3 regions of the Streptomyces sp. NPDC054932 genome follow, and region 1 is predicted to be linked to each of the others. Evidence: riboswitches for the same ligand, from Rfam matches in the RefSeq annotation. Region 1 holds a riboswitch; each other region holds the start of a gene.

Region 1 (8,310 bases):
GCCCCCGGCCGGGCCGGGCCCGGGCTGTCGCGCTGGTCGAACGCGCCCATGAAGCCGATGCCCCGGACGTCGAGCTCCACCCCCGGCGGCACCGTGATCTCGATGCCGCCCATGATCGCGACGCAGTTGATCACCACCTCGCGCTGTGCGAAGTCCGCCTCGCGCAGGTCCAGCTCCCCGCCGCCCCAGAACGCCACCGCGTCGAGCCGCGCCGGCACCGTCCACCGGCCCTTGCGCTGGAAGGCCGACATGACCGCCACGGCCGTCGTCGAGGTGCCCGCTCCGCCGATCCGGCCCGACCAGGGCTCGCCCGCCGGCCCCGGCCCCGCGAGCGGCGCCGGCAGGTCCGCCGGTCCGCCCGCCGGCGCCGGCAGGTCCCGCGTCAGCGGTTCCAGTTCCGCGTACGTCCGGGACTTGTACGCCGCCTCCAGCCGTTCCTCGAATTCCTCCATGTCGAGCCGGCCCTCGGCGACGGCGTCCCGCAGACGCTCCACCACCCGGTCCCGGTCGGCATCGGACGCCCTCAGCTCCGGCAACGGCTTCTCCGGCCGATCGTCACTCATGCGCACCAGACTATGCAGGGTTTCCCCGGAGTTGTACGGCTCCGGCCCCTGAGATCGACCCCGGCTTTCCCCTGATCCGACCCCGCCCCGGCGACCGGCCCAGGCCGGGGATCAGCCCCGGCCCGCGTACATCCGCGCGATCACGTCCTCGATGTCCGGCTCCCGCACCGACAGGTCCACCAGCGGGTAGTCCGCCGCCACCGCCGCCACCAGCGGCGCCGCCGACGCCCCCGCCGGGAAGGCCAGCCACTGCCTCGGCCCCTCCACCTTCACCACCCGCGCCCCCGCCACGCTGATCGGCGGGAGCTCCCGCTCCAGGTCCACCACCAGCGTCCGCTCGCTCTCCGCCACCGACCCCGCCGCGTGCAGCCCGCCGAGCGGCCCGTCGTACATCAGCCGCCCGTGGTCGATCACCATCACCCGCTCGCACAGTTGCTCGATGTCCTGGAGGTCGTGCGTGGTCAGCAGCACGGTCGTACCGAGCTCGTCGTTCAGCTGCCGCAGGAAGCCCCGTACCTTCGCCTTGCTCACCACGTCGAGCCCGATCGTCGGCTCGTCCAGGTACAGCACCTCCGGATCGTGCAGCAGCGCCGCCGCGATGTCCCCGCGCATCCGCTGCCCGAGCGACAGCTGCCGTACCGGTACGTCCAGCAGCTCGGCCAGGTCGAGGCGGTCCACGCAGCGCTCCAGGTTCTCCTCGAACCGGGCCCGCGGCACCCGGTACAGCCGCCGCATGAGCCCGTACGAGTCCTTCAGCGGCAGGTCCCACCACAGCGTCGTGCGCTGCCCGAAGACCACTCCGATCCGGTGGGCGAGGCGCATCCGCTCCCGCGCCGGGTCGATGCCCGCGACCCGCAGCCGGCCGCCGCTCGGGGTCAGGATGCCGGTCAGCATCTTGATCGTGGTCGACTTCCCGGCGCCGTTGGGCCCGATGTATCCGACCATCTCGCCCCGGGCCACCTCGAAGCTGATCCCGTCCACCGCCCTGACCTGGCGTTTCTCCCGGCGCATCAGGCTCACCCGGCGCCGTACGTCGAAGACCTTCTCGACCCCGTCCAACGAGATCAGCACATCCACATCCGCCACAGCTCTAGCTCCCCGTGCTTCGGTACGAACGGACTCCCGCGCGCCACGCCAGCGACGCGGGCAGGAACACCACGAAGGCCACCAGTGGGCTCAGGTACGCGGCCCACCCGGGCAGCCCCAGCGGATCGGGCCGCCCCAACACGTGCAGTGCGGGGAGCCAGTTGACGAAGGCGAGCGGGACGATGAAGGTCACCCCGCGCACCAGGTCCTTCGCGAAGACCGTCGGCGGGTACTGCAGCATCGTGCAGCCGCCGTAGGTGAAGGAGTTCTGCACCTCCGCCGCGTCCCCGGACAGGAACTGGAAGGCCGCGCCGGTCACCATCACCGCCGCGAAGATCGCCGCCCCGGCGACGACCATCACGGGGACCAGCAGCACCTTCCCGGCCGTCCAGTCCACGTCCAGCGTCCAGAGCGCCCAGCCCATCACGCCCAGCCCCTGCCCGATCCGGCCCAGCCGGCGCAGCGCGAACCGGTCCGCCGCGACCTGCGCGAGCACCGGGACCGGACGCACCAGCATCGTGTCGAGCGAGCCGTCCCGGATCCGGGCGCCGATCCGGTCGGTGTTCCCCAGCAGCATGTCCGCCAGGCCCAGGGAGGCCGAGCAGGAGCCGTACAGCAGGGCGATCTCGGGCAGCGTGAAGCCGCCGAGGGCGTCCACGTGGGAGAACATGATGTAGATCGCGACGAAGTCCAGGAGGGTGATCGCCGCGTGCCCCACGGTCGTCAGGACGAAGGAGGTCCGGTACGTCATCGTGGACCGGATCCACATCGCCACGATCAGCCGGTAGCCGCGCAGCCCCTCGCGCACGCGACCGCGCCGCGGCGCCTCCACCGCCACCGTCCGCGTTGCCGCTGCCGTTGCCGTTGCCGCCACCGCGGACTCCCGCGACCGGACGCACGCCGGCGACGCCTCCGCCCCCGAGCCCGCTTCCACCTCCACCTCAGCCACCCTGGACCACCACCTTCCGCGTCGCGGCCGACTGCAACAGCCGTCCCGCTCCCAGCAGTACGAGCGCCCACCCGGCCTGGAACGCCAGCGCCTCGGCCGCGCCCCCGGCCCCCGCGTGCTTGCCCAGCAGGACGTCCATCGGGACCTGGAGCATCGCCGCCCACGGCAGGGCCCGGACGAACTCGCCGAAGCCGCCCGGGAAGACGGTCAGCGGCAGCAGCATCCCGGAGAAGAAGATCGAGCTGACGGTGGCCATGATGTTGATCCCCGCCCCGTCCATCAGCCAGAACGCCACCAGCCCCACCATGTAGCGCAGCGCGAAGCTCACCACCAGCGCCAGCAGGACGGACATCAGGAACAGCAGCCAGCGCAGCGGATCGACGGGCAGCGCCAGCGGGAAGGCGAGCGCCCCCGCCACCAGGGGGACCGCCCCGCGGCCCAGCAACTGGAAGCCGGCCCGGCCCAGATCGGCCGCGAGCCACCACATCTGGAGGTCCGCGGGCCGGTACAGGTCGACGGCGATGTCGCCCGTCCTGATCCGTTCCTGGAGCTCCTCCTGGAAGCCGCCGCCGATCAGGGCGCAGGCGGCCAGCAGAGCTTGGCTCATCCAGACGAAGGTGAGCGCCTGCGCCTGGTCGTAGCCGCCGAGTCCCGGTCGCTCGTCCCACAGCGCGATGTACGTGTAGGCGACGATGAATCCGAACACGGTATTGGTGAACACCCCGGCCGCGGTCGCCGTCCCGTAGGTGGCGTAACGCCTGAATCCGCCTGCCGCGACCGCCAGGTAGAGACGCACTCTCCGGCGCACCGTATCCCTCCGTTTCCCAGGTCGTTCCTACGTCGGCCAAAGCGCGCGAGCTTAGTGCGGAGGGGCGAGCCACGCGACCGATTTACGCCCGTCCGGAGCGGAATCGGTGGCCATCGGGTAGACACCATGAGGTACAGAAGTGGATATTTCGAACGGCGCCGAGGAGTCCTGGAGATGAGCGACCAGTCACCACCCCCCGGCTGGACCCCTCGTGACCCCGACACCCCGCCCCACGGGCAGGCGCGACAGCCCGGACCGGGCCCCCACCAGGGCGGACCGGGGAAGAAGACGCGGAAGAGAACCGGCTGGCGCCGCCTCCTCCCCACCTGGCGCATGGTCCTGGGCGGCGTCCTGCTGATCGCCCTGCTGATCGGCGGCGCCCTCGTGGCCGGCTACCTGTTGGTCGACATCCCGCCGGCCAACGCCGCCGCCACCGCACAGTCCAACGTCTACCTCTACTCCGACGGCTCCCAGATCGCCCGCGATGGCGAGGTAAACCGCGTCAACGTGCCGCTGTCGCAGATCCCCCGGACGGTGCAGGAGGCCGTACTGGCCGCCGAGGACCGGGACTTCCATTCCGAACGGGCGGTGGACCCCAAGGCGATGATCCGCGCCGCATGGAACACCGCGACCGGCAAGGGAACCCAGTCCGGTTCGACCATCACCCAGCAGTACGTCAAGAACTACTACTTGGGCCAGGAACAGACGATCAAACGCAAGGTCAAGGAATTCTTCATCGCGATCAAACTCGGTCGCGAAAAGTCGAAGAACTACATCCTTGAGGGCTATCTGAACACCAGCTACTTCGGCCGCAACGCCTACGGCATCCAGGCAGCCGCCCAGGCCTACTACGGCAAGGACGTCGGCAAACTCACCACCGCCGAAGGCGCCTACCTCGCCACCCTCCTCAACTCCCCCAGCGCCTTCGACGTCGTCTCCCACTCCCAGAGCCGCCCCCGCGCCCTCGCCCGCTGGAACTACGTACTCGACGGCATGGTCAAGAAGGGCTGGCTGACCCCCGCCGAACGAGCGACGACGCAGTTCCCCGAACCCGGCAAGGTACGCGCGGCCGCGGGCCTGTCCGGCCAGCGCGGCTACCTCGTGGAAGCGATCAAGGACTACATCGTCGAGAACAAGATCCTCGACGACAAGACCCTTGCCGAGGGCGGCTACCGGATCACCTCCACCATCGACAAACGCCGCCAGACCGCCTTCGTCGAGGCCGTCGACGACCAGATGGTCAGCAGGCTCGCACCCGAGACACGCAAGGCCGACCGGCTGGTCCGGGCCGGCGGGGTCTCCATCGACCCCGCCACCGGCAAGGTCGTCGCCCTGTACGGCGGCATCGACTACACCAAGCAGTACGTCAACAACGCGACCCGGCACGACTACCAGGTCGCCTCCACCTTCAAACCGTTCGTCTTCGCCTCCGCCGTCGAGAACGACTCCCGCACCCAGGACGGCCGCCGCATCACCCCGAACACGATCTACAACGGCGACAACAAACGCCCCGTCGTCGGCGGCCGGATCCGCTTCAACCCGGAGAACGAGGGCCAGGTCAGCTACGGCAACATCAGCGTCAACACCGCCACCGACCTCTCCGTCAACGCCGTCTACGCACAGATGGCGGTCGACGTGGGCACCGACAAGGTCAAGAAGACCGCCATCGACCTCGGCATCCCCGAGAACACCCCGAACTTCGTCGCGAGCCCGGCCATGGCACTCGGCACCCTCCAGGCCGGCGTCCTGGACATGGCCCAGGCCTACGCCACCCTCGCCGACCACGGCCGCCGCACCCCCTACACCTTCGTGGAGAAGATCACCAAGGGCGGCGACACGATCGGCCTGCCCCAGCGCACCCCCACCCAGGTCATCAGCCGCGAAGCCGCCGACACCACCACGGCCATGCTGGTCAGCGTCGTGGACAACGGCACCGGTACGGCCGCCCTCGCCGCCGGCCACCCTGCCGCGGGCAAGACCGGCACCGGCGAACTGGACCGCTCGGCCTGGTTCGCCGCCTACACCCCCGACCTGGTCACCGTGGTCTCGATGATGGGCCAGGACCCGGACACCGGAACCCTCCAGTCCCTCTACGGCGCCCTCGGCGAGGCCCGCATCGGCGGCGGCGGGTACCCGGCCCGCATCTGGGCCGCGTACACCAAGACCGCCCTGGAGGGCACCGACCCCGTCGACTTCGACCTGGAGGTCCAGGCCGGCGCCGCACAGCCGCCGCCGTCGACCGGCCCGGAATCCAACCCGCCGCAGGAGACCACCGGCGCCCCCTCCCCCAGCACCCCGCAACGCCCGACCCGGCCCACGCCGTCGAACCCGACGGGCGGCCGCAACCAGGGACAGAACAACGGCGGCCAGGACCAGGGCGGCCAGGACAACGGCGGCCGGACGAACTCGGGCCAGGACAACGGAGGCCAGGGCAACGGCGGTCAGGACAACGCAGGCACCACCCAGGGCGGCGACGAGGGCGGCACCACCCAGGGCACACAGGGCAGCAACCAGGGCAGCACGCAAGGAAGCGACGGAGGCCCGGCGGAGGGCCTGCGCCCGCCCTCGGCCTTCCTCGAATAGCCGGTCAGTGACCGGAGGTCGCCTTCAGTCCCACCACCGCGACCAGCAGCAGACAGATGAAGAAGATCCGGGCGGCGGTGACGGGCTCACCCAGCACCGCCATACCGACCACGGCCGCACCGGCGGCGCCGATGCCCACCCACACCCCGTACGCCGTACCGATGGGCAGGGTCTTCGCGGCGTAGGACAGCAACACCATGCTCGCGACGATGCCGGCGCCCGTGAACACACTGGGCCACAGCCGGGTGAAACCCTCGGTGAACTTCATGCCGATCGACCAGCCGACTTCGAGCAGACCGGCGACGAGAAGAAGAACCCATGCCATGACGGCACCTCCGAGACATCGAGCGATACGGGGTGCGTCGTCTTGTCGTACCCGGTACGGCGCGTCTCGTCGGGTTCTCCTCCACCGTAGCAAAAGGCAGCGAAAAGGGCCGGTGACCAGGGTCACCGGCCCGAACGCCTCACGAAGGACAGATCACAGATACAGCCCGGTGGAGTCCTCCGACCCCTCCAGCCGCTCCGCGGCCACGGCATGCAGATCCCGCTCGCGCATCAGCACGTACGTCGCGCCGCGCACCTCGACCTCGGCACGGTCCTCCGGGTCGTACAGCACCCGGTCACCGGGCTCGACCGTCCGGACGTTCTGCCCGACCGCGACCACCTCGGCCCAGGCCAGCCGCTTGCCGACCGCAGCCGTCGCGGGAATCAGGATGCCGCCGCCCGAGCGCCGCTCGCCCTCCGGCAGATCGGACTTCACGAGCACGCGGTCGTGCAGCATGCGAATGGGCAGCTTGTCGTGGGTGGTGTTCTCGCTCACGCCCCGAACCTACCTGTCCGCGCCCGCCCCGTACCGCTCAGGGTCATCCGCGCTTGCGGCGCGCCGACACCACGAGCAGCCCGACCACGCCCACCGCGACCAGCGCGACGGGCACGATCCGGTCGATGCGCGGAGTCCCGTCGTCGTGGCGCAGGCCGTCCTTCAGGTCCGTCACGATCCGGTTCACCGTGGCGAAGGCCCGTCCGGCGGTGTGGTCGACGGTCGAGGCGACCCGAGCCTTCGCGTCCCCGATGATCGTCTTCGGGTGCATGCGCACACCGATCTCGTCGAGCGTCTCGGCGAGCTGCTCACGGCGGCGGACGATGTCCGCCTCGATCTGTGCGGGGGTCCTGGCTTCCGGCACCGCGCTGCCTCCGTCGTCGTGGTCCTGTGGGGCGTAGTCCGCCATGAACAGTCTGTCAGCTTAGTCTCATGGCATACCGATCCCCTCCCGAGGAGAGTGTCACGATGAGCGAGCGACTCCAGCCGGGCGACACCGCCCCCGCCTTCACCCTGCCCGATGCGGACGGCAACGAGGTCTCGCTCGCCGACCACAAGGGCCGCAAGGTGATCGTCTACTTCTACCCGTCCGCGCTGACGCCGGGCTGCACGAAGCAGGCCTGCGACTTCACGGACAACCTCTCCTTCCTGACGGGACACGGCTACGACGTCATCGGCGTGTCGCCGGACAAGCCGGAGAAGCTGGCGAAGTTCCGCGAGAAGGAGGACCTGAAGGTCACCCTGGTCAGCGACCCGGAGAAGGAGACGCTGACGGCGTACGGCGCGTACGGCGAGAAGAAGCTGTACGGCAAGACGGTCACCGGCGTCATCCGCTCGACGGTGGTGGTCGACGAGGAGGGCAAGGTCGAGCACGCCTTCTACAACGTCAAGGCCACGGGCCACGTAGCCAAAATCATCAAGGACCTGGGCCTCTGACCCCGCCCCACGCTCCGGCCCGGCCCGCACCCTCCCGGTGCGGGCCGCTCCGCTTATCGGACGGAACTAGCCGTAACCGCCCCACCGCCGACCCGTTAATCCGTACGAGGGCCGCACACGCGGCCGGACGGAACACGGAGGGGGCGGGCCATGGAAGACCCGAACGACCGCGACACCCTGGCCTCCGCGGTCGCCGCGTCGAGGGGCTGGGCCGACCTGATGCGGCGCCTCGGCTTCAAGGAGAGCGGGGGGCGACGCCGCATGCTGCAGGAGAAGGCCACCGCCTACGGGATCGACACGAGTCATTTCGCCAAGCGAAGCCCTTGGCGCAAGTACCCCGACGAGGCCATCGCCGCCGCAGCTGCGACGTCCACCACCCTGCGCGAAGTTGCGGTCAAGCTCGGCGCGCCGCCCGCCACCGGAACCCTGTCGCACATCGTCCGCCGCATGGCCGCCGCCGGCATGGACATCGGCCATTTCCGCGGCATGCAACGGAGCGGCATCGAACTTCCGTTCACCGCGGAGGAGCTTGCGGGAGCCGCAGCGTCCGCCGACAGCGTGCGCG
Region 2 (11,099 bases), on a different contig from region 1:
AGAGCATCGACCTCCGGTATGCGCGCCAGCCGGTCTCCCCGTGTGTGCGCAGCTGTTTCGGGCACACCTTCCCCCTCAGTAGTCGTGTGTGTCGGCTCCTGCCCGTGCCGTACAGGCGGCCGGCATGGTCGAACCGTGCTCGGGCGGAACATGGCAGAACTGACGGGCGGAAGCATCGATCTTGATGCGGTGACGGTAGCCCAGCGCAATCACCGGGATGCCGAGGGGGCCACCCGGGGCCCGGACGGGGCGGTCGTCGCACGGCCGCACAGGGGGCTGCCACCTTTCATGAAAGGCCATCAGACATGAACAACCCATCCACCGCCGAGCACGCCAACGACACGCGGCAGAAGCCATCGTGGGGCTTGGCGGTGGTGCTCACCGGCCTGGTGTGCACCGTGCTCCGCTTCGGCGACGTCTGGTCCTGGTGGTTTCTGCTCTGGGCGCCGCTGCTCGCGGCCGCCGTCGGAGACATCGTTCACGAGTGGAGGGTGCTCATGCGCAATGACTGGCGCATGGGAATCATCGAATGGCTGATGCTCACCGTCGCCCACCTGGGCTTCGGCGCCGTGGCGGCGGTGATCTCCGGGCTGTAGCGGACAGGGCACCCGGCCTCCCGTGTCGGGGTCCGTTGCCCCGAGCCAAGGTGAGATCGTGCCGCACGGGCGGGAGCGAAGGCATGGCGTTGAGCGCTGTCCCGACCACCACCGGACGGAAATGTCGCCGAGCGCTCGGCAGCGCGCTTGCGGTGCTGCTGCCGGCCTGCGCACCTGGCCGCCTGCGGCAGTCCCTGCCTGTGCTGCAGCCGGGCGCCGAGGCAACAAAGAGGAGCACGGAGGGTGCGACCTCGACCGCGCCCCGGACCTCGCCCACGACCTCGACCTCGACTCCGGCGGTGCCGCTGGAACTGCGGCGCTACTACGAACAGTCGCCTGCGCCGACGGCCATCCGTAAGCCGGGGACGGAAACGGCAATCAGCGCGGTCGCGATGGATCCGCGCGGCATCGACGACAGCACCCCGGTGGACTGCGGCCCCGACTCCGCCCCTGCCGACGATCCTGCGGACATCGACGACAGCGCGGCGGCGTCCGGACGCGGCCCGGGACATGGACGTGCTGCCCGCTCCCGGCCCGCCGGCTTTCCTCCGGCCACCTGCTCACCGACGACAACACCATCCACATCGCCACCCTCGCCGACAGCCGCCTGCATCGACAGCGCAATCGACCGCCACCTGACCGGCGGTCGGCTCCCTCCTGCGCGCAAGGTCTGCACCTGACGGCGACGGTGCACCGGTGTGGTGGCGTCCTCCCGGACGGTGTGCGCCGGGCCCCGTCGCCGCCCGCCGCCCGCTGCCCACCCCGGCACCGGCGCGGGATCCACTGTCGGACGTGCCCTTTAGCATGAGCCACTCCTGATCATCCCCGGGCCGGGCAGTCGGTGACACTGCGTGGGCCCCGTGCGAGGAGCCGCACCATGCCGTCCAGCACCACCGCCACCGCCGAGCCGCCGTACGTCGTCCCCTGCGGGGGGCCGCCGAGCGGCCCCGGAGCGCGGTACGCCCTCGTCGGAGCCGACGGGCGACTGGTGCGGGCGCCGGAGCTGAGCGCGGTCGGGTCGTTCCACCCGGACGGACGGGGCGGGTTCGTCGCTCCCGCCGTCGACCAGGAGGGCCGGTGCGGCTACCTCGACCACCGCGGTGAGTGGCTGGCCGAACCGGCGCTGTCCTACACCGAGGGGTTCGAGGACGACGGACTCTCCCGGTTCCAGGCTAAGGACGGGCGGTGGGGCTACGCTGGGACGGACGGCCTACCCGTCATACCGGCGGCCCTGACCGAGGCCCACGTATTCCGCCAGGGCCTGGCCGCCGCCCGCACCGAGGACGGGGCGGGATACATCGACGCCACGGGCCGCTTCGTCATCCGCCCGCAGTACGCCGCGGCGGGCCGGTTCGCGCCGAACGGGTTCGCCGGAGTGCGGATGGCCGAGAGCGGGCGCTGCGGCTACATCGACCGTACGGGCCGCACGGTCATCGAGGCGCGGTTCGACGGCTTGCGCCCGTTCGGCCCCGACGGCGCGGCGCCCGTCCGGGTGGGTGACCTGTGGGGCCTGATCGACGAGAAGGGGGAGTGGGTCGTCGAGCCGTCCTTCCCGATGCTCAACGCCTTCCACGCGAACGGCCTCGCGTACGTCCTCGGCGGCAGCATCGGCAGCCACTTCCGGGGCTTCCTGAACGCCCGCGGCGAGGTGGTCATCAAGGCGGACAGCAACCGGCTGTCCGAGGACTTCCGGTGCGGTCTGGTCCGCTTCGACAACGGCTATGCGCACGGATACCTCGATGCCACCGGAGAGGAGGTCATCGAGCGGGAGTACGAGTGGGCGGAGGACTTCAACGACGCCGGGGCGGCAGTGGCCCACTACCTGGAACCGCTGGACGAGGAGGACTCCGACGAGGTCCGTGCCACCGCCACCGCCACCGCCACCGCCACCGCCACCGACGGCCGTCCCTCCGGGCGGGCGTGGGGCGTCCTGCGCTCCGACGGGCGGTTCATCCCCGTCCACCACCTGGAGCCCCTCACCGACGCCGGGGGCTGGGTTCTCGGATTCGGCTTCGGGACCGGACTCGCCGCGTTCGTCACCCGCGACGGCGGCGTGGCCCACGTGGACCGCGACGGCCTGGACGTCTGCCGGGTCGAGGCCACCGCGGACGGTGCGGCCCTGCGCCTGATGAACGGGGCCGGGACGACCCTGTGGGAGACCACCGCGGCCGAGGGCACCTTCGAACGCGTCGAGCCCGAGCACTGCCGCGAGGCGCACTCCTACCTGGTGTACCCGGGTGCCCCGGAGCGGGACATCGCCGACCTCGCGGACGAGCTGCTCGCCGCCGAGCCCCGCCGCTTCGAGCCCTGCTCGCTGATCTGCGATTCCAGGGAGGATCCGTACGAGCCCGCGGAGGAAGAGGACGACCCGGACGAGGACGGCACCTCGCTGGGAGCCATGAGCGTGGTCGCGGAGACCTTCCTCTACGCCGAGCACCAGCACGACTTCTCCTTCCTCGAGGACTGGGCGAACGAACGGTTCAGTGAGATAGGGGCCGACGCGATCGGTCGGCTCACCGCCCGCTTCGGCGAGCCGCTCCCGGGAGTCGAGCTGTGCCTGCGCTCCGGCGACGGCGAGTCGTCCACGGTGTGGCAGGTCGGTGAGCGGCAGCTCGTCCTGCAGTCCTACTGCCTGGTCGGCGACGGGGACATGGAGATCCAACTCTGGCTCGCCGCCGTCGCACCGTCCGACGAGGACGCCCAGCCGTAGCCTCCGACCGACGGCCTTCCAACACCCCCCTTCTCGTGAGGAGCGGACATCAACCCGTCTCAAGCCACCCCGAGTGACTTCCCGATCGAATCGTGGCTCAATTGCACGGTGTGCAACTCCGGCGAACTCACCTTTGTGATGCGTGTGGACTTGAATCGCCCTTACCTGGAGTGCGACGAATGTCTGTCCGGATTTGAAGACATTTCCATCGAAGGTGTGGGTGGCCATTTCTGGACCGATCTCACAGAATGGGAAGATCGTCCGGCGAGTCATTCCGATGTCGTAGGTGCCGGACTCGGCTGGAGCATCAGGAGCGAGAACCAGAGGATTCCCGATGACGCCTGATCCGCTTGACCGGATGGTCGAGTCCTGGTTGGCATTCGATGAAAGTCTGCGAATTCGGGATGGATTTGACGAAGAGGTTTACGCTTCTTTCAAGCAGTCTCTTCAAGCGTGCGCAGATGCGTGGGCGCGCCTCGACGCCATTCCTCGACTGGGGTGAATGTGCTCGTCGACGTCTTCGCTGCCACCGAAGCCAACGCCCATCTCCACGAGGGGGAGTCGGCTGATCGAATCATGGAGGCGGCGTATGAGCTGCACGATCTGATCGGCGAATGTGTTGCGCTCCGCCAGAGCCGAGCGAAGGCACGCCCGAGTCACGGCCTCTGAGCAGGCGGCGGTGGGGGAGTGGGGCCGTCGACGAGTATTCGCTCATCGCCCCGGGGTGCGCGGCGGAGGGCGAGGCGACGCACGGGCGGCCGCGACCGTGTGGTCCCTCGGCCGGAGTGTAATGACCATCGGCCAGAGGTAGGTATGGGGCCACGACGTCGTGGAGCACGGGGGGACTGCGAACGTGCGCAACCTTTGGTTTCGATGCGGCTTGTGGGTCAAGTTCACGATATTCGCGCTGATGGGAAGCGCGGCCGGGCTCATCGCGGGGTTGTGGTTACCGGCGACGCAAGCCGGGTTGGTGGGTGCCGCATTCCTTGCCGTGTGCAGTGGCGCAGCAGCCAGGAACGAGTCCGAGCTGAACGACAGGCGTCATGAGCGGGCTCGTGCGGCGACCAGTCTCCTGGCCAAGGACTCGCGCGGCGGCCTGCCACGTGTCCGGGAGATCAGGGATCCGGTTCTGGTCGGAATTCACCCGTACCAACATGACGCCGGAGACTACGCGGAAAGGCACTGGAGTACGCCGCCTTACATCCCTCGCGATATTGACGCGGACCTGCATGCGGCGATCCGCAGCGGAGGTTTCGTTCTTCTCCTGGGAGAATCGACGGCGGGGAAGACGCGATCCGCGTTTGAGGCCGCACGCCTGCTGACTCCGGATCACTTCTTGCTGAGCCCTCGGAATCGGGATGGCATTTCAAGTCTGATCGGTGCGTTGAACATGCGGAGGCGGTACCTGATCTGGCTTGATGATCTGGAGCGGTTCCTGGGTCCCGGAGGAATGACGTCTTCCTCCCTGAGTCGCATGCTGGAAAGCGGATCCACGATCGTCGCCACCATGCGAACCATTGAGTACGACCGATTCGGCGATCATGCCGAAGTGGTCATCGACAGCGCCGACTACGAAGTCTGGCGTGACGGTCGTGATGTGGTGCGTCAGGCGAAGAAGATCCGGATTCCGCGCCAGTGGTCGCCGGCCGAGCGCGAGAGGGCTCAGCTCTACAGAAAAGACCGTCGCATCAGCCGTGCGCTGAGCGCTTCGGAAGCATTCGGCGTGGCCGAGGTCCTGGCCGCCGGTCCGGAACTCCTCGAGGCGTGGAAGAACGCTTGGTCCCCTGGTGCCCATCCGCGAGGGGCTGCGCTCGTGCTGGCCGCAGTGGACGTGCGCCGAGCCGGCATGCACGAAGCCGTAGGGGTTTCCCTTCTGGAGCAGTTGCACGAGATCTACCTGAGGAACAGGGGAGGGGCACCGTTGCGGCCGGAAGCCATGGAGGCCGCGCTCGCGTGGACTCTGCGGCCGCTGGGGCACACCGGCGCCAGTATGCTCGTCGGCGAACCGAGCACCGGACTCAGGGCTTTCGACTATTTCCTGGACACCCTCAACCTCGAAGTGATTCCGGACGAATCGTGGGATCTGATCCTGGCGCACGCCAGACCTCGCGATGCGCTCGACATGGGCATGATGGCGCTGCTCGATGCCCGCCACGATCGAGCAGAAAGGGCGTTTGCGGTGGCGGCCCGGGCCGGACTGGCAGCAGCAGATGTCGCCAAAGCCGTCATCCTGGGGAAAACGGGCCACATCGATCAGGCGGTGACCGAGCTGCGGTCGATCTGGGAGTCCCGTACGCGGTCTCTGGGGAGGGAGAACAGAGACACCTTGGACGCCCACGCCAAGCTGGCGTACCTCACATTGAAACAAGGGCGTCCAGCCGAAGCCCTCGCCTTGATGCGCGATCTGCTGCCTCTCCGTGAATCGCACCTCGGGGCGGAACACCCCGACACTCTCGACACCCGTCTGCACATCGCCAACGCTGTCGGAAAGCTGGGACGTCCGGCCGACGCCGCGGCTCAGTGTCGCGCCCTACTGGAACGGTTTCAACGAGAGCTGGGGCCCGACCACATAGACACCCTGGATGTCGAAGCCAGAATAGCCATGTGGACGGGAAAATCCGGTGGATACCCCGAGGCGTTCGATCTCACCGAGGCGCTGGTGAGGAGGCGCACCCTCGTGCTGGGATCGGACCATGCCGATACCCTCTACGCTCGCGGGCGGGAGGTCACTTGGTTAGCGGCTATGGAGTTGCACGAAGAAGCTCTGGAGCGGGCACGGAAACTCCTCGACGACAGGAAAAGAGTACTCGGGGTCGACCACCTTCACACTCTCCATGCGCGTCGCCAAGTTGCGCGTCTGGTGGAGCGCGCGCAAGGTTCCGGCTCGGCGATACCCGTATGGCGTGAAACGCTGGATGAACACATTCGAGTTCTCGGACAGGGGCATCCACTGAGTCAGAAGGTCATCGCATTCTCTGGATTCAGAGTGGGTTGACCTCAATCTTTCGTGACGGCCGCCGGTTTCACTGGCGTGTCCCGCTGAGACCTGTCCCGTAACTGGGCGGCGCTCCCTTGTCGATACCGGATCGGACCGTGTCAGTGGCTGGTGACAGGATTGAGAAATGCTGATCAAGGGATATGACGCCGACGCGTTGGTGGCGGGCGAGCCACTGCTTGCCCGCCCGGGCTTCTGGTCGAACTACCTTCTGGCGATGTGCAGCGACGGCGGGTGTGCCGAGCGGCCGGTTCCTGAGTGGTTCGGCGACGACGGCGCCGATGCCGATGCCCTGTCCGAGGTCCTCTTCGATCCCGAGCGTTGGCCAGTGTTTCGGCTGCCGGCCGAAACCGGCCCTGGAGCCGTGGTGATCTACCGCAACCTGGACGGCGACTACGGCACCGACTATCTCCTCACCCATCCTGGCAGGAGCTACGTCCAGCAGATCGCGAGTTGGGACGGAGATTTCAGGGGTACTGGGCTGACGTGGCGCGAACTGGTCCGTACCGCTGACAGCCCCTCCTCCGGTGCCGAAGGTGTCCAGGACACGGCAGCCCGGCTCCTGCTGATTCTTCCGCTCCTCACCGACCCGGATGTGCCGGAAGAATCGTCGGCCAGGCTCACCTCCGCCCTGACGGTGGTCGGCGCGCCGCAAGACAGTGCCTCCAACACGGCGCAGCACCTGCTGGCCCACCTCACGAGAAGATCCCTGCACGACCCCACGTGGGAGTCTCCGCTCAGCGGAAGCTGAGAGGTGAGTCGAGCTGCTGGTCACCACATGAAATGACCTTGGTATGGCCGGTGTGACTACGGCATCGGAGTCTGAGCACTCAACAGGTGCAGCTCCGCGGCCGATATGGATCCCGAGCAGAGATGCACCCGAGGTTGACCTCGATTCGTCAGCGGGGTTCTTGCCTGCAATATCACCAGACCGTTCGGGGCAGGCTGCCCGCGTGACGCCGCGGGCACGCCGGGCTCCGCGGCCCGGAGTCCGGCTCGACGCAGGCCAGGCCGGCCGCTGTGACAACGCGGTCGGCTTGGTCAGCGCGGCTCAGTCGTCCGGGCAGATGACGAAGAGAGGGAAGGCGCGTCGGCGGGGCTGGTTGCCCATCTCGTTGAGTGCGGCGCGGATCTCGTGCAGGTGGCCGGTGGTCATCTGCAGTGGGGGTTCGTGGGGCTGGTAGGTGGTGCGGACCGGGTAGTCCACGCCCGGTTCGGTGGTCATCTCGATGTGACAGCCCATGACGTGGGTGACCGGTCTGTGTTCGCAGAATTCGATCAGGCGGTCGATGGTCCGGGCGAAGGCGTACCAGTCCTGGATGTAGAGGCGGCCTGGATAGACCGTGTCGCCGGTGAGCAGGAACCCGGTCCACGGGTCGTAGAACGTGACGGCTGCCTCGTGGTGACCGGGGGTGGCCAGGCACTCGAGCGTGCGGCCTCCCAGATCGACCCTCGCCGTGGCGGTGGGGTTCTGGTCGAACCCGAAGTACTTCCAGGCCGTGGGGAGTTCTGCTGCGACCACTGTGGTGTCGGGGCGGTCGGCGAACTGGCCGTCGCCCGCAATGTGGTCGCCGTGGGCGTGTGTGTGCAGTACCAGCAGGTGGTAATCCGGGCGGGGGTGGCGGGCGAGCCAGCTGTCGACGAGCTGGTCCACCACCGGACGCAAGGGAAAGAACTCACTCGACGCGGTGGCCCCGGTGTCGATCAGCACTGCCCGTTCGTTGCCGAACAGCAGAAACAGGAACGGCGCTTCGTAGTTGATCGCCATGTTCTGCCGCAGGATGACTGTGTGCTCGTCGTACTCATGGACCTGGATGTCCGGGTCGGTGTTGTGCTTGGACGAGGGTGAGCCGTGGATCCAGCGGACGTCCAACTCGCGAGGCCGAGCAGCCTGGCTGTCGAAATCGATGAAGGATGTTCCTGCGGCCATGACGCCTCCTGAGTGCGTCGTCTTGGCGGGCCGGGTACGGCGCACATCTCGTCCGGGGCGGGCACCTGTGAGCCTCCGCCGCGACGCTACCACGACGCGATGTCGGTCAACGTGCTCGTGCGCGCGCCGGCAAGCCTTGCCGTCGCCCTGACCGGTTCCGCCGCCTTCCTCCACCGGCGGAACTGGCAATCTCCTGAAAGGGCGGTCGTTCACCCCACGGCATGCGGGCGGCCGCGGGAGCCTCCGGTGTGATCGTCACACCCCGCTGGGGCGTATCGGCCAAGCCCAGGATCGGCGTGCAGGCCAAGGCGACCGGAGCGCCGCCCCGTGCCGTCCCGTACCCGGGCAGTAGCAGGCGGCGGGAGCCCCTGAGGGTGTGCGCGCGGACGCCGTTGCCTTGCGGCGCATGCGGGAGAGGCCGTACGGCCGCGGTGAGCGTGACGCTCAGGCGCGGCGGAACAGGTCGTCGGCATGCACCGGATGCCTGCCGTTCCACGTCCGGCCCGGGCGGCGGGGCACCTCCCGGCCCTGGGCGAGCCACTGCCGCTCGACGGCGTCGTAGATCGGGGCATCGGATGTCTGCGAGAGCTCCTGGGCGAGCCGGGTGAAGCCGGTCCACTGCGGAGGCGAAACGGTTTTCTGCTCCATACCCGGGCCAACGAATCCGATCGGCCGATGTGGCGGTGCGTGACCGTTCTGTCATGAAACGAAAGAGCGGACCGGGAGGTTGCGAGGTGACGACGGCCCCGCTGCCGAGCGCGGTAGCAGGGCCGCCACACGGACACCGACCCGGAGCTGACGGGGCGTGATGGCAGGGAAGGGCCGGTCCGTGGCGTGCGTGATCGGCCGGCCGAGCCGGTGCTCAGGACATTTCGTCACGGATCTCGTTGCGGTGCTCCTCATAGGCCAGTCGGGCGTCGTCGTTCGGGAGAGCCGGGGTCGTGAGGCCGCAGGCACAGGTCACCACCGTGAGGTCGGACAGAGCGCGCAGGGTGTGCCCCTCAGGGCTGGTCCGGGCCGCCTCCGCCGGCTTCTTGTATCGGAGGTTGTGCGGGTAGTGACGTGGGCGGACAGCGGCCGGGGCGTTGCTGGCGCTGGTGTTGTCGCGGGTGAAGCGGTGCTCGCTCATGGGTCCAGTGTCGTCTGCCGGACCCGCGTAACCTGCGCCCGCGCGGAGGAATGCGACGCAAACATCACCGAGCTGGCCGCGCGTCAGTGGTGACCCATCGCCGGGCCGTTCGGGCGCGGACTTCGGATCGGCGGCCACAGGGAGGGCGTATGAGGGACGGCGCGCGTGCCGTGAGGTCGGCCCCGTCCAGCTCCTGATGGTCGGCGCGTCGGCACGTCGGCGCGTCGGCGCGTCGCCACACCGGCTGGTTCGACTTGCTCGAGGTATTCGTTGCAGGCCAGACGTTCCTGCCTGTCAGGAACGGCTCGCCGCTCCCGGCGACCGGAGTCGGGGAAGATCAATCCATGACAGAGACAGATGATCAGCCGACTCAGGTGGCCTTCGGCGTGTCGGATGCGACGGACGAGGATCGCGACCGGGCCCTGCGGCTGCTCGAAGCCGACACCGCTCTGCATGCGAGCTGGATCGCGGGGCTCGTCACGAACCGGTCGGCGCCCGACGAGATAGTGCGGCGCGTATTCACGCTCGATCCTCTCCCGGACAGCGTTCGGCGCTGGCTCCGGTACAGCCACCTGCACCCCGCAGCGGTACAGATCGTCATCACCCATCCCGACCCGCAGGTCCGCAAGGACGTCACAGAGAACTACAGCCTGCCGGCGGACGCGCTCGCCGCTCTCACCGAGGACCCGGACCCGAAAGTCCGGTGGAGGGCTGTGATGATGGCGGGTGAGTACAACCACGCACTGCCGGTCGAGCTGACCGTACGACTCGCCACCAGCTCCGAGGCCAGGGTGCGGTACGCCGCCATCGGGCTTCCCGGGCTGCCGGACGGGACGAGGCTCGCACTGGCCGAGGATCCCGACCCGCGTCTGCGGGCCGTGGCCCTCGACTCCTGGAGCTGGCCCCGGCTGCGCCCCGAGGTCCGGGCCGCGGCCGAGGCCGACCCCGATCCCCGGGTACGTCAGGCGGCCGCGCGCGCCGCCCACATCGACGCGCCCCTGCCGACGATGCTCGCGGACTTCCTCGCAGAACCGGACGAACGACGCCGCGAGGACGCCGCATACGGCGCCCCCGTCGACGCGGAACTGGCCGCGCACCTCGTCGCCCACGACGACACTTCGCTGCGCCGTGGAGCCGTACGGAATCCACACGTACCCGCGGCGCTCGCCCTCACGCTGGCTGCCGACCCCGAGCCCTCCATACGGCTTTCCCTGTCCCTGCGCGCGGACATCACCGAGGAGCAGCGGTCCTCGATCGAATACACCCTGCCCACAGGCCGCCACCCGGTGCCGGCTTGGGTGGAGGAACGCTTCGGCGACCCGGACGTGCTGCGCGGGATCGCGGCCTCCAGTCATGTCCTGCTGCGCCGGTCCGTCACCTGTGCACCCGAGCTTCCCGCTGATGTGATCGAGCTGCTGGCTGCCGACGAGGACTACTTCGTCAGGCTGATGCTCTGCGAGAACGACCACGCCCCGCACGAACTGCTCGTCGAGATGTTCGCCGACTGGAAGGGGCTGAGCTGGGGGATGCTGGCCGGCCGCCGCAACTTCGCCCGGCCCGGCCTGGCCCGCTTCGCGGACGACCCCAACTACCGGCTGCGACTCGCGGCGCTGTCCGACCCGCAGGCCACGCCGGAACTCGTGGAGCGGCTCTCCCGCGACCCGGACGACATCGTGGGCGGCCGCGCGGCGGCCGACCCGCGCCTTCCCCACGCGCGGCTCGTCGAACTCCTGGGTACC
Region 3 (11,099 bases), on a different contig from region 1:
GTGCGCGACGATCTCCTGCGTCTCCGAGGGATGCTGGGTGCTGCTCTGGACGAACATCTGCCCGTTCTCGTCGACGTGGGCCAGCGCCGCGTGCGTCTCGAGATAGAAGTGCTCCTGGTCGGAGAACTGGAACCCGCCGGTGAACACGTGCGCGGAGTCGCCGAAGCCGGCATCGACGTCGCCGGTCAGCAGCACGGGCCGGGCGCCGTGGAAACTGTCCGCCGCGATCGCTTCCCCCAGGGTGATCACGGAGGGCTTCTCGTCGAGTTCCACCTCGACGGCCGCCGCACCGAGACGGGCCGCCTCCAGGGTCTCGGCGAGCACCCAGGCGACCGCGTGGCCGTGAAACATGACCTCGTCGGGGAACAGCGGTTCGTCGTGCTTCATCCCGGCATCGTTGACACCGGGTACGTCGGCACCGGTCAGTACGCGGACCACGCCCGGCACGGAGAGTGCGGGACCGGTGCGCAGCGCGGTGATCCTGCCGTGGGCCTTCATCACCTGGACCGGGTGGGCGTGCAGGACGTCCTTGGTGCGGTGGACCAGGTCGTCGGTGTAGAGCGCGGCGCCGGTGACGTGCAGGGTGGCACTCTCGTGCGGCATGGAGACGCCGACGACCGGCTTCTCGGGGCGCTCGGACAGATGACTCATGACGACACCGCCTCGGTGGTTCGCGCGTACAGCTTCAGCAGGCTCTGGCCGAGCATCGCGGAGCGATAGCCGGCGCTGGCGCGGTGATCGTCCATCGGCGTGCCCTGGGCCTGCAGCACCCGGGCCGCGGCCTCGACGGTCTCCGCCGCCCACGGCCTGCCCTCCAGGGCCGCCTCGGTGGCGAGGGCTCGGAGCGGGGTGGCTGCCACACCGCCCAGGCCGATGCGTGCCTTTCGGACGATCCCGCTTCCGTCCTCGATGTCGAGAGCGAAGGCGACCGCCACGCTGGAGATGTCGTCGAAGCGCCGTTTGGCGATCTTGTGGAAGGCCGCGACGGGCGACAGCGGCAGCGGGACGCGCACCGCGCGGATCAGCTCGCCCGGACGGCGCACGCTCTGCCGGTAGCCGGTGAAGTAGTCGCAGAGGGGGACCTCGCGCTGACCTTCGGAGCCGGCGAGCACCACCGACGCCTCCAGCGCGAGCAGTACCGGCGGACTGTCACCGATGGGCGAGCCGGTACCGAGGTTGCCGCCGAGCGTCGCACCGTTGCGGATGAGCCGGGACGCGAACTGCGGGAACAGCTCGGCGAGCAGCGGGACGCTGCCGTCGAGGCGGCGTTCGATCTCCGTGAGCGTCAGCGCCGCCCCGATCTCGATGTGGTCGGACTCCACCCGCAGCTCCCGCAGTTCGGGCAGCCGGTCGACCGCGACCACGCAATCGGCCCGGCGGGAGCGGATGTTCACCTCCACGCCCCAGTCGGTGCTGCCGGCGACCACCACCGCGTCGGACCGCTCGCGCAGCAGCCGCAGCGCTTCGGCGAGGGTGCCCGGCCGCAGGAACGTGCTGCCGTCCCGGGTGTATGCGGTGGCGACCGGCTCGGGCGGGGACTGCTCGCGCCGCTGCGCCAGGGCGTCGTCCTCGGCGGGCGCACCGACGGCGAACGCGGCATCGCGGATCGGGCGGTAACCGGTGCAACGGCACAGGTTTCCGCTCAGTGCGTGCAGATCGAAGCCGTTCGGACCGTGCTCGGCGTCGCCGCCCCCGGCCGCGTCCGGGGCCGAGTCCGAGTCAGCCTTCGCGTGTGCGCAGCGGTCGGACCGGTAGTACTCGGCGGCCATGCTGCAGATGAATCCCGGTGTGCAGTAACCGCATTGGGAGCCGCCGCGGACGGCCATCTCCTCCTGTACGGGGTGCAGTGCGGTCGGCGTACCGGATGCGTCGACGGTGGCGAGACCTTCGGAGGTGACGACCTCCTGACCGTCGAGCGCCGCGACCGGGACCAGGCAGGCGTTGACCGCCACCCAGTCGGTGGGCTTGTCCACCCCGGGACGGGCCACCAGCACCGAACACGCGCCGCATTCACCCTCGGCGCAGCCCTCCTTGGTACCGGTGAGGCCGCGCTCGCGCAGGAAATCCAGCACCGTGGTGTGGGGTGCGGCCGGTGAAATCGGTGTTTCTTTCCCATTGACCGTGATTCGCGCCGCTACCATGGCACGTCCTCATTTCGGCGCGCGGTCGATCTGACTGTCCTAGTCGCCATTTCAGGAGCTTTCTATTTCGGTGGCGCAGCTCGAGAACCCAGAGCGCAATAAATCGGCACGCAACGACGTACCGTAAACGGTGAAAGAGTTGGAAAGGTGCCGCGGCCGCAATCGGGCACGCCGGCAAGGGGGCTGCTCAGCAGCCGTGCGCTACCCGACCCGGAGCCCAGGCGATCTGGTGTGCGAGGCGAAGCAGCCCGGAGATGGTCGACATCCGGCTTCGCCTCCTTCCAGCAGCTCACGAGTAGGTGCGGTCGAAGTTACGTCGCCGCAGGTTCATCGGTCAAGCGGATGTGGGTGGATTCCACGAAGGAAGCCCCCACCGTGCGGCCGCCTCCCGTACGGGAATCCAGTGGGGCTCCGCGGATCCCGTGCCGCCTTCACCGCCCGGGGCGGGCCTCCCCTTCGGAGCTCCCCGTTTCCAGGTGCAGGTGGCCGAAGACGACGTCCCGGATCCGCTCCACCGCCTCCGGCACGATGCGGACCAGTGCCGGAAGGGCGTGGTGCCAGCCGCCGTCCGAGAGGACCTCCGCCACGAGTCCGCGCGCCCGCTCCACGGCCCCGGGAGCGGCCGGGGGCCACTGTGACACGGCGACCGAGCGCAGCATCTCGGTGAAGGCGGTGTCCTCATTCCACGACGTCAGATGCCCGTTCTCCGGGGCTCCCACGAGGTACCCGGCGACCGCCGCGTACGCCTCCGCCCTGTCACCGGGGACGTTGTGGCTCGCCGCGACCCGCCGTGAGGCGTCGTGCTCCCCGAGCACTTCGTACCCGAGGGCGATGCCCGCCGTCGGGAGCACCCATGGAGGCACGTTCCGATTGTTGCGCTCCCACGCCTCCAGAATCCGGAGGGCGTTCTGCTGCTCGTTCCTGCCCTCCAGGACGATCACCATGAGCAGATCCTGCCAGTCCAAGCCCTCTCCTCCTGGCGCCCGTCGGAGGGACCATGCCTCGTCGAAGGCCTGCTGGAGCCTCGCCCTGCACGCACCGTCCGCATCCCGGATCGCCGCGATCATGTTTCCGAGTGCGGGGATGCGGCCCCTGGCCTCGGACTGCGAGGCGGCCTGCGCCATGAGGCGTGCTCGTTCCGCGTCGATGAGTTCCGCCGCCAGCACGGGATCGTGCCGGCGCAACCCCGCTGCCACGAGAACGGTCGCACGCCGCCTTCCGGAGCTTTCCGGCCCGCCCAGCTCCGCGGTCAGCTCCAGAGCACGTGCGCCGTCCCCCGCACACGCCAGGGCATGGGCAGCCGCCCTTTTGGCATGTCCCACGGTCCAGTTGGAAGCGATGTGCTTGAGGCCGGAGCCGTCCTTCTCGGGGGTCGCCCGGATCAGGGCCGCGGCCTCGTGTGCCAGGGGGCGCGCGAGCGTGAGGTTCCCGGAGTCGGCCAGGGCGACGGCCACGGCTGCGAGGGCCCGCGCCCGTTCGGCAGGGGTACGCAGACTCCGCGCGAGCCGTGCTCCGTCGGAGGGCAGGCCCACTGCGGCGAGCGCAGCGGACAGCATCACCAGTTTCGTCTCGGAGATGCCGCCATGGCGGGTCAGGAGAAAGGCCTCCAGTGCCTCGTCCAGTCGGCGCAGAGCCTCACCCGGCTCCCCCCGCTCCGTGAGTCGACAGGCCTCCCTGGCCAGCGCCTCCGGACGCGTCGTCCCCACTCCTCGCGGTACCCCCTCGATCGCGGCCCGCGCGCCGGCGAGCAGGTCGAAACCGAACCAGCCCGTCGCCAGGCCGTCGGGCACGGCTTCGACGAGCCGCTTGGCGTCGTCCACCGCGCCGGTGGCCATCAGGGCGTACGCCACGTCCGTCAGCATCAGTTCGGGGTAGGCGTTCGATCCGGCCGTGTCCGCCTGCGAGCCGAGTGCCGACCTCAGCGTCCGGCCGGCCTGCCGGGCCAGACCCGCCGCCTCGTCCGGGCGTACGCCGACCAGCGCCAGGGCGGCGTTCGCCCACACGGCGACCGACTCCGGACCGGCCGGAGCGGTGCGGGCGCAGTCGCTGATGCGCGCGTGGAACCTGGCTGCTCGTGCGGAGCCGGGTGCTCCCGCGGCCCTGGCGATGGCCGACCACGCTGCAACGAGGGTGGCGGGCTCCGCGTCCCGGTCGGTCCGCAGCTCCTCGGCGAGGCTCTCGGCGCGGTCGAGGAGTTCCTCGGCCAGCTCCGGGTTCCGGGGACGGGCAGCCGCGGCTGCCTCCGCCGTCGTCGTGCACGGGAACGCGCCGTCATCGAGCACGGCGTAGGGCTGGAGAGTACCGAGCAGGTCCCGCCCCTGCCGCTCCTGCCCGGTCGCGATCAGCGCCACGGCTGCCTCGGCCGCGGCGAACTCGGCGTCGGACGTGTCGCCGTTCGACGGCGCCGCTTCCTCGCGGGCCCGATCGGCCCAGCGTGCGGCCTCCCGCGCGGTCTCGACGGCGCGTTCGTCATCGACGCCCACCAGCGCACGGGCCACCTTCGCCAGGGCGCATGCCTTGTCCTCCGGGTACGGGGCGGCGAGCGCGAGGTCCGTCGCGCGCCGCCACTGCCCCAGCTTGGCGAACCCCACCGGGATGTCCGACGGGAGCCCCCGGGCGCTGTGCGTGAGCACCTCCCGGCAGACCGCGAGCGCCGCACGGGTCGCGAGGTCGTCCGGGGCGTCCCGTTCCACCAGCCGGGTCGCCTGCTCCACCTCCGACACCGCGGCATCGAGGGATGCGCGGCCCAGCAGGGCCCGCCGGCGGCGCGGATCGAGTACGAGGGCCGTCAGCCGCTCGGTGGCGAAGTCGGCGCCCTCCATGCGCCGGAGCATGCGCGGATAGTCGTACAGCAGGTAGTCAGGCGTCTCGGGGGGCCAGCCCTTGGCCCGGTACTCCTCCGCCCAGCCGTGCAGCCGTGCCTCGTACCCGGTTGCTGCGGCCTTCCCCAGCCGGGCGAGGGCCTCCCGGTGCAACTCCGTGTGGCCGAGCACCCGCGTCCGCGAGCCACCGCCGGTCACTCGTTCCGGTAGGTGATTCCGGTCCCCGTCCCCGGGGAGGAAGCCGCGGCCCGTGACGCCGCGCAGCAGCACGTCCACCTCGTGCGGAATCGTGCCCGCCAGGTGAGCCAGGTTCTCGGCCGTCAGCCCGCCCCGGGAGACCGTCACCAGGCCGAGGACATCACGCCCGACAGGCCCACCGCTCAGCAGTTTGTGCAGCTCCCGCCGGGCCCGGTCACTGACGTTCGAGGCGAAGGGCGACGGGGCCAGGAGCCGGACGATGCCGACCTCGCGCAGGGGGTGGTCCGGACGGACCCCGTCGGGCACCGGCGGATTGGGGCGGCCCGCGACGATCACCCTCATGCCGGCGGGCGGCCTCGTCGGCAGCAGAGCCGCGATGCTCAGGCCGTCGGGGCCGGAGCCCCGGTCCTCGTCGATCCCGTCCACCACCAGAACCAGCCGCGCTCCGCGTCCTCGGCAGGCCTCGGCAGCCTCGGTGAGCAGCAGCAGGAACTCCTCCTCGGCGCGGCCGTTGCCGGGCTGCGTTCCCCGGCCGGCCAGAACCGACAGTTGCCGGTTCACGGTCTGCAGGAAGGAGTCGCGGTCGTTGTTGCCGAGGTGGTCACCGATGAAGCAGCTCACGAAGTCCACGCCCGCCGGGCGGCGGCGCAGCACCAGCTCGGCCATCAGAGCGGACTTGCCCGCCCACGGCCCGGCCTGCCACCACGCGTACCCCGGGGCGTCGTCGGTGTCCGGGGCGGTGCAGAAGTCCTCCAGCTCCTGCAGCTCGCCCTCCCGGTCGCGCAGCCGGGCGGGCAGGACGTACTGCTCGGTCCATGCCGCATGGCTGCGGAACACGCCCTGCGGGTCATCGGGTCCGGCACCGCCCGGGCCGGTGCGGGACCTCGGGGTGCGTACGGGCTGCGCGTCGTCGAGCAGGGTCCGCCAGTAGCGCTCGTCGAGGTCCTCCCCGGCCCAATCACTCCAGACCCGGACGACGGCCATGAGCTGTTCGCTGCTGGAGGTGTCGGGCACCTTCGCCCTGGCCGGGTCCTTGTGCAGCCACTCGCAGATCCGACGGTCGAGCTTGTCCTCCCCGGCGAGACGGGCGGCCTCCCGCCGGGAGGCCGGAGCGCCGCTCTTCCTCCGCGCGGAGGCGGCCCTGGCCTCCAGGGCGCGCAGCGCCTCGTACAGCTCACGAGACCCGTCCGTCCGCACTGCCCGCCCCCGCTCCCGTCGCACACCGGCCTGCCCGCCGCCCGCTGCGGGCAGTGCGGGCACCCCGCTGACCTGCACCGTAGCGGCGGATCTCCCGCACCGCCCGCTCTTTCGGACAACAACCCCTCCAGGCGCGGAATCTGGAACGGACGCCGCGGCCGCAGGGGCCGGGCGAACCCGTAGGGGGATACGAAGATGCCGAAGACAGCGACACGAACCGTTCGCCGCCTGGGCCGCGCCGCACTGTTCAGTCTGGTACGCGGCGCTTGCTACGCCGCTGGGGGCGGGCTGGCCGGCTACGTCATCTGGTGGCTGCAGAACTGACGCCCGCCGAGGTCACAGCCGCCAGTACGTGCCCGCGCGGGAATCGACGTGGACCACGTGCCGGCCGACGCGAACCACGTGGTGGTCCGGACCGGACCAGGAGCCGACGTCGGCGTCGGCGTCGGGCAGGGGGGTCCAGATCTCCAGGAAGGTGCTGCCGTCCGGGTTGGTGCCCCGCTCGACGAGGTTCGCACCCTCCCGGCGGAAGGCGCCGACGTCCTCGCCGGGCTCGCCCGTGAGGTGGTGGAAGCGGACCTGCGAGCCGTCGAAGGACGTCGTACCGGCGAAGCCCCGGCTGTCGGCGTAGTACGAGCCGACCTGCAGCCACACCACTTCGCGGTCCCCCTCCTCGCGAAGGGGGCCGCCGTTGCGGCTGATGCCGCGCCGCAGCCAGGCACCGTGCTCGGGTACCGGGACGCCGGGGCCGCCCGGGGCGTGCCCCGCCGGCCCGGTCTCAGGCCCGGTCATCGGCGGCAGCGTCGTCGTCCACGGCCAGGAGCGTCAGCGGTACGTTGCCGCGCACGGCCTGCGAGTACGGGCAGACCGCGTCCGCCCGGTGCAGCAGGGGCTGGAGGTCCGCGGCCCGCCACCCCGGCAGGCTGACGGTGAGGGCCACCGCGAGGCCGTATCCCGCGGGCGTGTCCGTGGTGCCGAGCTGTACCTCGCAGGCCACGCGCGCGGCGGAGGCGTCCGCCCCGAACTCGGCGGCGACCTCCGCGAGCGCGGAGGTGAAGCAGGCGGCGAAACCGGCCGCGAACAGCTGCTCGGGGTTGGTGGTGCCGGGCACCTTCTTGCGCGGCGGGGCGAGGCGTACGTCCAGGCGCCCGTCGTCCGTGCGGACGGATCCGGTACGGCCGCCCGCGGCGTGCGCGGTCGTCCGGTACAGGCTGCGGGTGAGTGGCACGGTCATGACGTGGGGTCCATCCTGCTCGACGAGGACGCCGCCCGGGTGCGGACAGCGGACGGCGCTGCTCGTGCAGTACCGCGCGCGTCGTCGTGCGTAACCGGGTACGGCGCATCTCGTCCGGGGCCTTGGACCGGCCGCCGGACAATCTAGCAACGGCGGCAGCCTGCCGGGTCCCGGCCCCCGGTGAAGTTCCTCACCCGGCGCCTCACCCGGCGCCTCACCCGGCGCCTCACCCGGCGCCTCACCCGGCGCTTCACCCGGCGCCCGCGCCGGCGTCGGCGCCGGTCCCGTCGCGGTCCGGGGGCGCGGGCCGGTGCCGGCTGCGGTACGCCCCGGGAGGCATGCCCTCCCACCGGGTGAAGGCGCGGACCAGGGCCGTCGCGCCGCTCAGGCCGACGAGGGGGCCGATCCGGTCCAGCGGCAGGGTCGTGGTCTCCAGCAGCAGCCGGGCCCGGCCGTGGCGGGCGGTGTCGAGGAGCGTGCGCCACGACGTGCCCTCCGCGTGCAGGGCCCTGCGCAGCGTCCGGACGCTGAGGTTGAGCTCCCCGGCCGGTCCCTCGGGTCCCGCGTCCTCGAGCGCGGCCCGCTCCAGCCACTGCCGCACGCGCTCGGCCACGGCCACGGTCCCGGCCGCGGACAGCTGGTGCAGGAGCCGGTCGGCGTAGGCCCGGTGCAGGGCGTTGAGCGCCGGATCGTAGAGGGGGCGGCGCCTGTCGAGGTCCTCGTCGGCGACCGTGATCGCGTTTTCCGGGGCGTCGAAGGCGACGGGGCAGCCGAGGACGCGGGCGTAGGGCTCGGGCGAGCCCGCGCGGGGATGGGCGAACGACACGGACAGGGGCGTCCAGTCGTCGCCGGCGATCCAGCGGGCCGCCCGCACCATGCTGCTGACGACCGCCTCCACCTGCTGGGGGTGCATGGCGGCCGGGCCGACGGTCGGCCGGTAGCAGATCCGGCCGAAGCCGCCGCGACCACGGTGCAGGGTCACCGTGCCCGCCTGGCTCACCAGGGGGTGGTAGCGCTCGGCCGCCTGCGCGGCGTCCGCGAGGCTGGCGCAGGTGAGGACGAGATGGCCCAGGATGTGCAGGCCCTCGGGCCGGATGCGCTCGCCGACGAGGAGCCCGGTGTGCGGGCCGGCATCCCGGGCGCCCAGCACCCCGTCCCACAGGGCGCGCATCTCGCCGTACTCGAGCCGGTCCGTGGGCAGGGCCCAGGAACCGGACGGTCCGCCGTTGCCGCCGTTGCCCTCTGCCGCCGCGCTCAGGACGGCGAGGGCGTAGGACGCGGTGACGGAGGGAGGCTCGGCGGGGGACACGGCGGCCAGTCAATGCGGGTGCACCACCCCCGTCAACACCCTCCGCGGGACGGTGGCCGAGAGGGGTGGGTCCGGGGAGTCAACGCCTTGGCCGCCGGAGTCAATGACGGCGCCGCGGGCCGCTCCTAGGGTCGTCCTTCGGACACCGAGGGGATCAGGGGCCCACGGAGTGCCGGGGAAGCGTGCTGCCCTGACCACCACCGCTCAGAGGAGTACGCCGTGATTCTCTTCCTGCTTCCCGCAGGCGACTACGACCCCACCGAGGCGGCGGTGCCCTGGGCCGCACTGCGGGACGCGGGCTTCGAGGTGCGGTTCGCCACTCCCGGCGGGAAGGTCGCGCTCGCCGACCCGAGGCTCACGGACCTCGGTTTCTCCTGGCTGTCGCCGTGGCTGATGACCCGCCGGGCCGAACTGGCCGCCTACCGGCGCCTCACCCAGGACCCGCACTTCCTCGCCCCCTCCTCGTACGAGGAGTACGCGCAGGACGCGGATGCGGACCCGGCCGGGATCACGGGCCTGTTCGTACCCGGCGGCCACGCGGCGGGCATGCGGACGCTGCTCGAGGACGCCACCGCGCAGCGGCTGTTCGCCCGGGTCTTCACCCGGGGGCTGCCGGTGGGCGCCGTCTGCCACGGCGTGCTGCTCGCCGCCCGGGCCACGGACCCCGCCACCGGGCGCTCGGTCCTCCACGGCCGGCGGACGACGGCGCTGACGTCCCTGCTGGAGCTGACCGGATGGAACCTCACCCGGCTCTGGCTGGGGCGCTACTACCGCACGTACCGCACCACCGTGCAGCAGGAGGTCACGGCGGCTCTCGCCGATCCCCGTCACTTCCTCGCGGGTCCGCCGCTGCCCGTCCGCGACACGGCCGCCCGGCCCGGACGAGGCTTCACCGTCAAGGACGGCAACTACGTCTCCGCGCGGTGGCCCGGCGACTGCCACCGCCTGGCGGCGGACTACCTGGCCCTGGTCCGCGCGCACGCGACGGGAGCGGCGCACCGCCCGGGCTGAGCCCGGCCGGCACAGCGCAGGCCCGCACCGCGCTGGCCGGCTCCCGGGGCCGCAGACCATCTCCGCAGTGTCATGAACGCTTCGTGAAAGGGATGGGGATGAATCGACGAAGAGCCTTCGGACGAAGCCGGTACCTCTTGTGCGGCCTGGTCCTCGCGCTGCTCACCCTGGCGCTCGGCCCCACGGCCGCCGGCGCGTCGGCGGGCCCGCAGTGGTGGGAGCCCGTGGCGCGCCCGGCCCCGGACTCGCAGATCAACGTCACGGGAGAGCCGTTCACCGGGACGGACGACCGGGGCCGGGTCCGCGGATACGTCGACGGGCACGTCCACCTGATGTCCAACGAGGGCTTCGGAGGACGCCTGGTCTGCGGAAAGGTCTTCTCCACGGCGGGGGCGGCGGACGCGCTCAAGGACTGCCCCGAGCACTACCCGAACGGCGTCCTCGCCCTCTTCGACATGATCACCAAGGGCGGCGACGGCCGGCACGACCCGAACGGCTGGCCGGCGTTCCGCGACTGGCCGGCCCATGACTCCGCCACCCACCAGCAGACCTACTACGCCTGGGTGGAGCGGGCCTGACGGGGCGGCCAGCGGATCCTGGTGAACGACATGGTCACCAACGGAGTCATCTGCTCGCTCTACTTCTTCAAGGACCGCGGCTGCGACGAGATGACCGCGATCAGGCTCCAGATCCAGAAGACCTACGAACTCCAGGACTACGTCGACGCCATGTACGGCGGCGCGGGCAAGGGCTGGTTCCGGGTCGTCACCGAGCCCGACCAGGCACGCAGGGTGATCGAGGAGGGCAAGCTCGCCGTCGTCCTCGGGGTGGAGACCTCCGAACCGTTCGGCTGCAAGCAGGTGCTGGACGGCGCCCGCTGCACCATGGCCGACATCGACCGCGGCCTGGACGAACTGCACCGCCTGGGCGTGCGCAGCATGTTCCTGTGCCACAAGTTCGACAACGCCCTGTGCGGTGTCCGGTTCGACTCGGGCACCCAGGGCATGGCCATCAACGTCGGCCAGTTCCTGTCGACGGGCACCTTCTGGAGCACGGAGCCCTGCCCCGGCGCCGAACACGACAACCCGATCGGCTTCGGGCTCACCGCCGGACCGGATGCCGAGGCGCAGGCCCGGATCCGCGGAGCCCTGCCGGAAGGAGTCGAACTCCCGCAGTACGGCGCCTCC

Evidence for each region. Region 1 has a riboswitch for guanidine ahead of ACWGE1_RS26070 (DMT family transporter). Riboswitches for the same ligand answer to the same signal wherever they lie in the genome.
Region 2: another riboswitch for guanidine. It lies ahead of ACWGE1_RS07385 (MBL fold metallo-hydrolase); the one in region 1 lies ahead of ACWGE1_RS26070 (DMT family transporter).
Region 3: another riboswitch for guanidine. It lies ahead of ACWGE1_RS10750 (Ohr family peroxiredoxin); the one in region 1 lies ahead of ACWGE1_RS26070 (DMT family transporter).

What each region holds. Positions count from the first base shown of each region.
Region 1 covers NZ_JBSGXU010000111.1:287-8,596, forward strand. The annotation lists gene ACWGE1_RS26045 (DUF1707 SHOCT-like domain-containing protein) at 1-563, opposite strand, end outside; gene ACWGE1_RS26050 (ABC transporter ATP-binding protein) at 675-1,649, opposite strand; gene ACWGE1_RS26055 (ABC transporter permease) at 1,654-2,523, opposite strand; gene ACWGE1_RS26060 (ABC transporter permease) at 2,591-3,394, opposite strand; gene ACWGE1_RS26065 (transglycosylase domain-containing protein) at 3,581-5,989, shown strand; gene ACWGE1_RS26070 (DMT family transporter) at 5,994-6,314, opposite strand; guanidine-III (ykkC-III) riboswitch at 6,346-6,415, opposite strand; gene ACWGE1_RS26075 (GroES family chaperonin) at 6,468-6,809, opposite strand; gene ACWGE1_RS26080 (DUF3618 domain-containing protein) at 6,853-7,173, opposite strand; gene bcp (thioredoxin-dependent thiol peroxidase) at 7,278-7,745, shown strand; gene ACWGE1_RS26090 (HNH endonuclease signature motif containing protein) at 8,007-8,310, shown strand, end outside.
Region 2 covers NZ_JBSGXU010000017.1:32,555-43,653, reverse strand. The annotation lists gene ACWGE1_RS07420 (DUF418 domain-containing protein) at 1-65, opposite strand, end outside; gene ACWGE1_RS07415 (hypothetical protein) at 306-596, shown strand; gene ACWGE1_RS07410 (hypothetical protein) at 896-1,276, shown strand; gene ACWGE1_RS07405 (WG repeat-containing protein) at 1,474-3,306, shown strand; gene ACWGE1_RS07400 (hypothetical protein) at 3,415-3,651, shown strand; gene ACWGE1_RS07395 (tetratricopeptide repeat protein) at 4,160-6,301, shown strand; gene ACWGE1_RS07390 (hypothetical protein) at 6,429-7,052, shown strand; gene ACWGE1_RS07385 (MBL fold metallo-hydrolase) at 7,353-8,231, opposite strand; guanidine-III (ykkC-III) riboswitch at 8,243-8,310, opposite strand; gene ACWGE1_RS07380 (hypothetical protein) at 8,676-8,879, opposite strand; gene ACWGE1_RS07375 (hypothetical protein) at 9,094-9,360, opposite strand; gene ACWGE1_RS07370 (HEAT repeat domain-containing protein) at 9,705-11,099, shown strand, end outside.
Region 3 covers NZ_JBSGXU010000027.1:42,849-53,947, forward strand. The annotation lists gene xdhB (xanthine dehydrogenase molybdopterin binding subunit) at 1-651, opposite strand, end outside; gene ACWGE1_RS10735 (xanthine dehydrogenase small subunit) at 648-2,141, opposite strand; gene ACWGE1_RS10740 (hypothetical protein) at 2,573-6,421, opposite strand; gene ACWGE1_RS10745 (hypothetical protein) at 6,695-7,150, opposite strand; gene ACWGE1_RS10750 (Ohr family peroxiredoxin) at 7,137-7,592, opposite strand; guanidine-III (ykkC-III) riboswitch at 7,668-7,730, opposite strand; gene ACWGE1_RS10755 (AraC family transcriptional regulator ligand-binding domain-containing protein) at 7,843-8,901, opposite strand; gene ACWGE1_RS10760 (type 1 glutamine amidotransferase domain-containing protein) at 9,121-9,912, shown strand; partial or broken gene ACWGE1_RS10765 (discoidin domain-containing protein) at 10,005-11,099, shown strand, end outside.